Regions from separate parts of the Pararhizobium sp. A13 genome, predicted to be linked through region 2. Evidence: predicted binding sites of a transcription regulator. Region 2 holds the regulator's gene; each other region holds the start of a gene.
What was found. The regulator PhoB, encoded in region 2, activates phosphate uptake and scavenging genes when phosphate is short. The targets are predictions, from matches to a motif close to TGTCATNNANCTGTCAT.
Positions count from the first base shown of each region.

Region 1: a site for PhoB is predicted at 1,264-1,280, ahead of ppk2 (polyphosphate kinase 2). Genes of this name have one in related genera too.
Region 3: a site for PhoB is predicted at 1,507-1,523, ahead of WI754_RS04490 (NAD-glutamate dehydrogenase). Genes of this name have one in related genera too.
Region 4: a site for PhoB is predicted at 1,176-1,192, ahead of WI754_RS03610 (DUF2794 domain-containing protein). Genes of this name have one in related genera too.

Region 1 is NZ_CP149510.1:69,022-71,225, reverse strand. Features, by position in the region: gene WI754_RS00335 (helix-turn-helix domain-containing protein) at 1-65, shown strand, start outside; gene ppk2 (polyphosphate kinase 2) at 319-1,221, opposite strand; gene WI754_RS00325 (AraC family transcriptional regulator) at 1,512-2,204, shown strand, end outside.
Region 2 is NZ_CP149510.1:1,601,093-1,603,296, forward strand. Features, by position in the region: gene phoU (phosphate signaling complex protein PhoU) at 16-729, shown strand; gene phoB (phosphate regulon transcriptional regulator PhoB) at 849-1,532, shown strand; gene WI754_RS07750 (GcrA family cell cycle regulator) at 1,603-2,127, opposite strand.
Region 3 is NZ_CP149510.1:939,887-942,090, reverse strand. Features, by position in the region: gene WI754_RS04490 (NAD-glutamate dehydrogenase) at 1-1,287, opposite strand, end outside; gene pdxY (pyridoxal kinase PdxY) at 1,564-2,204, shown strand, end outside.
Region 4 is NZ_CP149510.1:752,777-754,980, forward strand. Features, by position in the region: gene WI754_RS03605 (thioredoxin family protein) at 97-816, shown strand; gene WI754_RS03610 (DUF2794 domain-containing protein) at 1,212-1,619, shown strand; gene WI754_RS03615 (N-acetyltransferase family protein) at 1,621-2,178, opposite strand.

The DNA.
Region 1 (2,204 bases), 1.5 Mb from region 2:
TGTTCGGCGAGTTACAGGCGGCCTATCTGGCGGTGGTGGCGAAAAATTCGGGCGCAGCTGCCTGAGGCAGGTCTATGTGAAAAGACCCGTCATTCCTGTGCCTGTCACGGGAATCCAGCCACGGCGCGTCTGCGCCGTGAAAAGAGTCTTTTGCGTTCAATGACTTGAACGCACTGGATCCCCGTCGCAAGGGCTGACATGACGGATGAGAGAATGTGCCAAAACGAACAGAGGCCTGGCTTAGAGCCTTAAGCCCATAGACTTGAAGTTCGTCAGCGGTCCGAACCCGGTCGCTTCGACTGGGTCGGCGTCATCCGATCAGTACACCTCCGGCACGTACATTTCCGGCGGAACAGGGGCGCGGGTATAGTCGTCGTGACGGATGCGCTCGGGCAGGTCGATCGGCGGTTTGGGCACATCCTCGTAAGGGATCTGCTTCAACAGGTGAGCGATGCAGTTGAGGCGGGCCTTCTTCTTGTCGACGGCCTGGACGACCCACCAGGGGGCTTCCTCGATGTGGGTCCGCTCCAGCATCTCTTCCTTGGCCTTGGTGTATTCTTCCCAATGGACGCGGCTTTCCATGTCCATCGGCGATAGTTTCCACTGTTTCAACGGATCGTGGATGCGCATCTTGAAGCGGAATTCCTGCTCCTCGTCGGTGATCGAGAACCAGTATTTGATCAAGACGATGCCGGAGCGCACCAGCATGCGCTCGAATTCGGGCACGGTGCGGAAGAATTCGTCGAGTTCTTCCGGCTTGCAGAAGCCCATGACGCGCTCGACGCCGGCGCGGTTGTACCAGCTGCGGTCGAACAGGACCATCTCGCCCGCCGTCGGCAGATGCGGCACGTAGCGCTGGAAATACCACTGGTTGCGCTCGCGCTCGGTCGGGGCGGGCAGCGCCACGGTGCGGCAGACGCGCGGATTGAGGCGCTGGGTGACGCGCTTGATGGCGCCGCCCTTGCCGGCCGAATCGCGGCCTTCGAACAGCACCACGACCTTGAGTTTCTTGTACTGCACCCAGTCCTGCAGCCGGACGAGTTCATGCTGCAGCCGGAACAGCTCGCGGAAATAGACCTTGCGGTCGATCGTCGGCTCGGCCTCTTCCGACATGCCCTCGGCGACCAGTTCGTCGAGCCGGTCCTCCTCCATCTGCATTTCCAGTTCCTCGTCGAAGCTGTCGGCGATTTCCGCCTTGATGCGGCTGAGTTGGTCGATCATGTTCTCAATCCCCGTTTGTCGATGGCACAGGAGCAGGTCTTCGTGACAGGTATGTGACAGTGTTCGGTGTCTGCGGGGCGGAGACTGGTCTGGGGAAGGGGACCATTGGGGTGGCAAGTGCCACCGGCCGTATGCGATGGCTGTGGGCGGGCGGTCGCCTCGCTGCTTAAGCGGTCGTTCAATGTGGAGGGTCAAGTTGAACGCAGACACTTAACAGTGCGTGCACCAAACGTTCATTAACTTTTCGTGGCGATCCGCTAAAGTGTTTGCCGATAGCCGGAGAGGCCGCCTTGGACGCACGAACCGATCCCTCACCCACCTTGCCCGAAAACGTGCTGAGCCTGTCGGTGTCGCGGCGCGCATGGAACGGCGTGGGTGTCGACATCACCGAATATCACTGTGCGGGGCGGGCGTCTCATCAGCTTTTTCACGAGTCCGAAACCCGTCTCAGCGTTCTGCTGGAAGAGATCGGGAGCCCCTGCGAACCACGCCTGCGCGAAGACCAGCCGTGTCCGATCGGCTATATGCCGAGGCACATGCACTTTGCGCCGGCCGGCATGGAGATGTGGGGCTACAGTGCCGATACGCGCTTCGTCAAGGATGCAAACCTGACCTTCGACCTCGATGTGCTGAGTGAGCGGTTGGCGACCGACTTCGACGCCGATGCGACCGCTACGCCGCGCCTGCGCTTCTCCGACGATCGCATCTGGACCTTGGTCAAGCTGCTTTCCGACGCGGTGAACGACCGAGATCCATCGACCCAACTCTATGGCGACGGGCTGACGGCCGCGATCGCGGCGCGGCTCTTCGCCGAACCGCCGGAGCCCGCCGCGGACGGCAATGGCCTGGCACCCCGGCAGCTTCGGCGTATCGTGGAGCATCTGGAGGCACATCTGCCTCAGCGCATCGACCTTGCCAATCTGGCAGCACTGGCGGGCTTGTCGCAGTCGCATTTCAGCCGGGCATTCAAGGCCTCGACAGGG
Region 2 (2,204 bases):
CAAGGAACGACAACCATGTCTACGCAACATATTGTTTCCGTCTATGACGAAGACCTCAAATACCTCAACCGGCGCATCTCCGAGATGGGCGGTCTTGCCGAGCAGATGGTCGCCGAATCCGTGCGCGCGCTGGTCAATGCCGACCTCGCGCTTGCTCAGAAGGTCATCTCCGACGATACCATCCTCGACGAGGCCGAGCGCCAGATCGGCGAAAAGGCGATCGTCACCATCGCCAAGCGCCAGCCGATGGCCGCCGACCTGCGCGAAATCATGGGTTCCATCCGTATTGCCGCAGATCTCGAGCGCGTCGGCGATCTCGGCAAGAACACGGCAAAGCGGGTGATCGCGGTTTCCAGCGCCAGCTTGCCGCGCCAGCTCGCCCGGGGCCTCGAGCACCTGGCCGAACTCGCGCTGATGCAGCTCAAGGAAGTGCTCGACGTCTATGCGTCGCGTTCGCCGGAAAAGGCCAACAGCATTCGCGAGAGGGACAACGAAATCGACGCGATTTACACGTCGCTGTTTCGCGAACTCTTGACCTACATGATGGAAGATCCGCGCAACATCACGCCGTGCACGCATCTTCTGTTCTGCGCCAAGAACATCGAGCGCATCGGCGACCATGCCACCAACATTGCCGAAACGATTTACTACATGGCGACCGGCGCCCAGCCGGTTGGTGAACGTCCGAAGGACGATACTGCCAACACCGTCGGCGCGATCGGCAATTGATTTTGCTGCGCCGGATCAAACAGAAGTAAGTGAATTCTTACATTTGACTGCCCGGCCGGCCTTGGGCCGCCGGGCGAGCCCCTTGCAATGAGGGCAAGGCGTCAAGGAGTTGAGACCGCATGCTGCCAAGAATTGCCGTTGTCGAAGACGAGGAGGCGCTGAGCGTTCTCCTGCGTTACAATCTTGAGGCCGAAGGGTTTGAAGTTGATACGATCAACCGTGGCGATGAAGCGGAAATCCGCCTTCAGGAACGCCTGCCGGATCTCTTGATCCTCGATTGGATGCTGCCGGGTGTTTCCGGCATCGAGCTGTGCCGCCGGCTTCGCCAGCGCTCTGAGACCGAGCGCCTGCCGATCATCATGCTGACGGCGCGCGGCGAAGAGAGCGAACGGGTACGCGGTCTTGCCACCGGCGCCGACGATTATGTGGTCAAGCCGTTCTCGACCCCGGAGCTGATGGCACGCGTCAAGGCAATGCTGCGCCGCGCCAAACCGGAAGTGCTGTCGACGCTGCTGAAATGTGGCGATATCGAACTCGACCGCGAAACCCACCGCGTCCACCGCAAGACCCGCGAGGTCCGATTGGGCCCGACCGAATTCCGGCTGCTGGAATTCTTCATGGCCTCGCCCGGCCGGGTCTTTTCGCGCTCGCAGCTCTTGGATGGCGTCTGGGGTCACGACATCTACGTCGACGAGCGCACTGTCGACGTTCACGTCGGCCGCCTGCGCAAGGCACTGAACTTCTCCAACATGCAGGACGTGATCCGCACCGTGCGCGGCGCCGGATATTCACTGGAGAGCTGATTGCATTTTGAGCGACGCATGAAAAAAGGGGCCGGCTGGCCCCGTTTTTCATGTTCAGCAATCCGTCGTCTCAGCGAGCCCGGCGGCGCTCGCCGGAAGGCTGGTAGGCCAGCTTCGCGTGGAAGGTGCAGTAGGGCGAAGTGTCGGGCGAGTCGTTGCCGCAGAAGTGGAACTCTTCCTTCATCGGATCGCCGATCGGCCACTTGCAGGTGCGGTCGGTAAGCTGGGTCAGTGCCAGACGGCGAGACATCGGCACGACCACGTTGCTGACCGGTGCGACGTCCTGATCCTCGATGGCGTCGATTTCCACCTCTTCCTTCATGACGGTGGCACCCGTGGTGCGTGTCACGGTGCGGGTGGTCATGCGCGCGGCGTAGTTGGGCGCACGCGGCGCGGACGTTGCTGGACGTTTGGTGCGGGCGGTGGTCGCGGTGCTGCCACCGGCCTTGGCACGGCCAGGCAGGCAAAGTCGGTGGACCTTGCCGATAACCGCGTTTCGGCTGACGCCGCCGAGCTGGGCGGCGATCTGGCTCGCGCTCAATCCTTCTGACCACAACTTCTTGAGTTTCTCGACCCGCTCGTCAGTCCAGTTCATGGTCTTCTCTCCATTCACAGCGTTGGTGATGGTCGAATCCTCCACCGACCCCCGGACAGGTGCCGAGGTTGAAACGC
Region 3 (2,204 bases), 660 kb from region 2:
TTTTTCGCGGACATCGGAATCATATTGTTCGCGCGGCACATAGACGATCACCGAAACGAAACGGTCGAAATGATCAATGCGCGGCAGAACCCGGATTCGCGGCCGGTCGGCGAGTTCGTTGATCTGTTCGCAGAAGCCTGCGAGAAGGCCGACATCGATCTGGAACAGGTCGTCGCGCGGGTAGGATTCCAGCGTATTGGCCAGCATCTTGCCGGAATGGCTCTGCGGATCGTAGCCGAAATGATCGACGATTTTCTCCACCTTGAAGCGCAACAACGGAATGTCGGCTGCCGGCCGCGTATAGGCGCTGGAGGTGAAGAGGCCGACGATGCGCAATTCGCCGGTGACGTTGCCCGCCTCGTCGAAACGCTTGACGCCGATATAGTCCATATAGGCGCGGCGATGGACGACCGATTTCACATTCGCCTTGGTGACGATCAGGAAATCAGGTCCGTTGAGGAAAGCGAGGATCTCCGGCGTCGTCAGTACCGCGTCCTTGCCCTGGCGCAGGACACGGACATCCGGATCGGAGAGAATGCCCAAGCCCCGGCCCTTGCCGCGCTCGACCACAGCATCGTCGCCCTTGCCGGAATAGGTGTATTCGCGCATGCCGAGGAAGGTGAAATTGCTGTCACGCAGCCAGCGCAGGAAGGCCAGCGTTTCTTCACGATCGTTCTTCCTGCGCGAGGGAGCGTGGTTTTCGAGCTCGTTCATCGCCTGGTCGAGCAGGGCCGTCATCTGCGTCCAGTCGCCAACCGCGTGATGCACGTGCGAAAGAACATTGCCGACCCGCGTTTTGAGGTCCTCCGCCTCCGTATCGCTCAGTCTGGAAAGGTGAATCTCGATATGGCTGACCCGCGAGGCCGGATCGCTCTTTTCTTCGGGGTCGAAGATCTTAGCCGGCTTTCCAGCTTCGAGAACCAGGATGGGATGAACGGCAAGGTGAATGTCGCGGTGGGTGGCGGTGACCTCGCCCATGATCGAGTCATAGAGGAACGGCATGTTGCGGTCGGTGACGGACAGGATCGATACGTCTGTTCCGTTGGGTGTGACGCCATCGACGGATTCGACGGTGATGATCGGCCGGTCGCTTTCGCTCCGGCTCACTTCCTTCAGGGCATGCGCCGCGGCCAGCGCCAGCATCTCCGGCGTATACTGATCGAGATCGTCATGGCTTGCCCGGCGGAACAGGATCTCAGGCGACAGCATCGTCAGCCCGAGCGCCTTGCCGGCTTCGCTCACAACGTCAAAATGCCGATCTCGTTTTGGATTGTATTTGGCGCCCATGACTGTCTCTCCCCGCAATCACCATTTTGGCCGAACCTAACAGAAGAATGGCCATTGGCGACTGTTTTTGTGGTTGTTTTCGAGCAAATTCGGAATGGTTTCATGAAAAATTCAGCGAAAATGTGCCGATTTTGAAATTAAATCGGTTGTATCCACTTATTCGATCCTGCCCATCAGTCGGCCGGCGAAAGGCGCCTTTTCATCTTTTCGTGGTCACGGTTGACAGCGGCATGACAGTCGGGCGATCTGAGGGGGTCGAAACAGCGGAAAATCGTAATGTCCCAGCCTGCACCGGGCGCCGTCATCGTCATTTCAAGCCATGTGATTCGGGGTTCCGTCGGCAATCGCGCCGCGGTCTTTGCGCTTGAGACGCTGGGTTATCCGGTCTGGGCCCTGCCGACGGTCATCCTGCCCTGGCATCCGGGCCATGGCCCCTCGACACGGGTTACGGTGAGCGAGGACGATTTCAACAGCTTGATCGACGACCTCATCCGCGCGCCGTGGACGGGGGAAGTCCGTGCCGTTCTCTCCGGCTATCTCGGTGCTGCCTATCAGGCGGAAGGCGTCGTCCGGCTCGTCGGGGCGCTGAGGCAGAAAAATCCCGACCTTTTCTACGCCTGCGACCCGGTCATGGGCGATGCCGGTGGCCTTTACGTGCCCGAGGCGACGGCGATCGCGATGCGCGACAGGCTTTTGCCGCTGGCTTCGCTTGCCACGCCCAACCGGTTCGAACTGTCCTGGCTCTGCGGCGTTCCGCTTGAAACCAACGCCGCCATTCTTGAGGCTGCCCTGTCGCTCGGGCCGCCGCGCATGCTGGTTACCTCGGCAATCCCGATGATGCACGGCAGCACCGGCAATCTCTATCTCTCTGGCAATCATGCGCTGCTTGCCGAACATCGGCTGATCGACAATCCCCC
Region 4 (2,204 bases), 850 kb from region 2:
ACGAGCGGCGTATGTAGAGATTCCGATTGCTTCGCAGCTCTCCGCATCCTTGAAATGGAACTCCCGATGCCTGGATCCCTTAACCTTCGCCGCATCATGCTCGCCTGTGGCCTTGGCCTTATGGCGCTGCCTGCCGTTGCCGGCGAACCGGCAGGTGTCGTCGAACTGTTCACCAGCCAGGGCTGTTCCTCCTGCCCGCCGGCGGATGCAGCCCTGAAAAAACTGATTGACGACGGCAAGGTGGTCGCACTTTCCTATCACGTCGACTACTGGAACTATCTCGGCTGGGCCGACACACTCGCCACCAAGGACAACACTGCCCGGCAATATGCCTATGCCAGGATGCTCGGCCGCAGCGGCGTCTATACGCCCCAGGCCATCCTCAATGGGCGTGACCACATCAATGGCGCTGATCTCGATGGCATTAACCGGCGGCTGGCGGAAATGAGCGTCAAGGGCAAGGGCCTGACGGTTCCGGTCAACGCGACCGTGCGCAAGGACGAGGTCGATATCAATGTCGGCTCCGGCAATGGCAAGGCCAATGTCGTCGTCGTCTATTTCAACCGCGAGCAGAGCGTGGACGTCAAGAAGGGCGAAAACAGCGGCAAGAAGATCTCCTACTGGCACGCGGTGCGGGACGTTCAGACGATCGGCATGTGGGACGGCAAACCGGCCAATTTCGTGCTGCCGGCCTCGGTCCTCGACGACGGAGGAAATAGCGGCTGCGCCGTGCTCTTGCAGAAGATGAAGGACAATGAAACGCCCGGTGCGATCCTCGGCGCGACGACCGTCATGGTGGACAAGGCCGCGAACTGACGGCTTCAAATTTTGGTTCGGCCCGGCAGCATCGAGGGGCTGGGGCTGAGGGTTCGAAGATACCGGACCGAACCTGCCACGTTTCTTGGCAACGGGCGTTTCCAGGAAACATGGCGTTTGGAGTGGCCGCGCCCGATGGGCGCTTGATGGCCAACCACTCCAAGACTGCTTCCGCTCGAAAAACGCATCCCTCGAGCGGACAAGCAGACCGGACACTTTGGAGGACTCCCCTCATGTCGGCGAGCGCGAGTGTCGTTTCGAATTGGGGCACGGTTTTGGCTGAAATGCGGCACACTGAAGAAAGTCTCTGGTAATCGTGGGCGGCTTGCGGCTTGCATTTCAGCGAAGGTCAGGCAAACTGTAACCGTCCTGTCACAATTAAAGCCGGGGTACAGATGACCGATCAGCCGGATTTGCCGCAAGGCGAGACCCGTTCCGAAAGGCAGCCAACCTCCAATGTGGTTGTCCACCTGCACGAATACCGCAGCAGCAGCCAGGATCCGCCCCCCATCACCTTCCATCGCCGGGAACTCGACCTGATCCTCAGGGTCTACGGCCGCATGGTCGGCGAGGGCGAGTGGCGCGACTACGCGATGGATCACCTGCGCGACAGGGCGGTCTTCTCCGTGTTCAAGCGGTCGGGAGAAATGCCGCTGTTCCGGATCGAGAAAAACCCGAAACTGGCGGCAAGACAGGGCGCCTACAGCGTCGTCAACACCCAGGGGATGATCCTGAAACGCGGTCATGACCTGCAGCAGGTCCTGAAAGTCTTCGACAAGATGTTGAAGCTGATCGAAACCTGATTCAGCCGCGATAGAGCGTATCCGGATAGACGCCGGACTCCGGATCGGTCGTCAGGCCCTCGCCGAGCGGCAGTTGCATGATGATCGTATCGAGCCAGTGGCCGTGCTTGAAGCCGGTCGCCTTCATCAATCCACCATGTTCGAAACCGGCCGCGCGGTGCACCGCCACCGACGCCGGATGCGCACCGCCGATGACGGCGACCATCTGCCGAAAACCGAGTTCCGTGCAGCGCCGGATGAGTTCGGCAAGCAGCGCCTTGCCCACGCCCTGCCCCCTCGCCTCCGGCGCCAGATAGATCGAATCCTCGACCAGGAAACGATAGGCCGGCCGTGTCCGGAATGCCGAGGCATAGGCATAGCCAAGCAGGAGGCCATCCGCATCGACCGCGGCGATATAGGGGTAACCATTGCTGACGATCGCCGAGAACCGCGACACCATTTCCGCTTCGGCCGGAGGCGTCATCTCATAGGAGGCAACGCCGTTGAGCACCGACTCCTGGTAAATATTGGTGATGGCCGGAATGTCGGACAGGGTGGCGTCGCGGAGAATAAAGGACATGGGAAGGCCTGATTGGATGGAGGTGG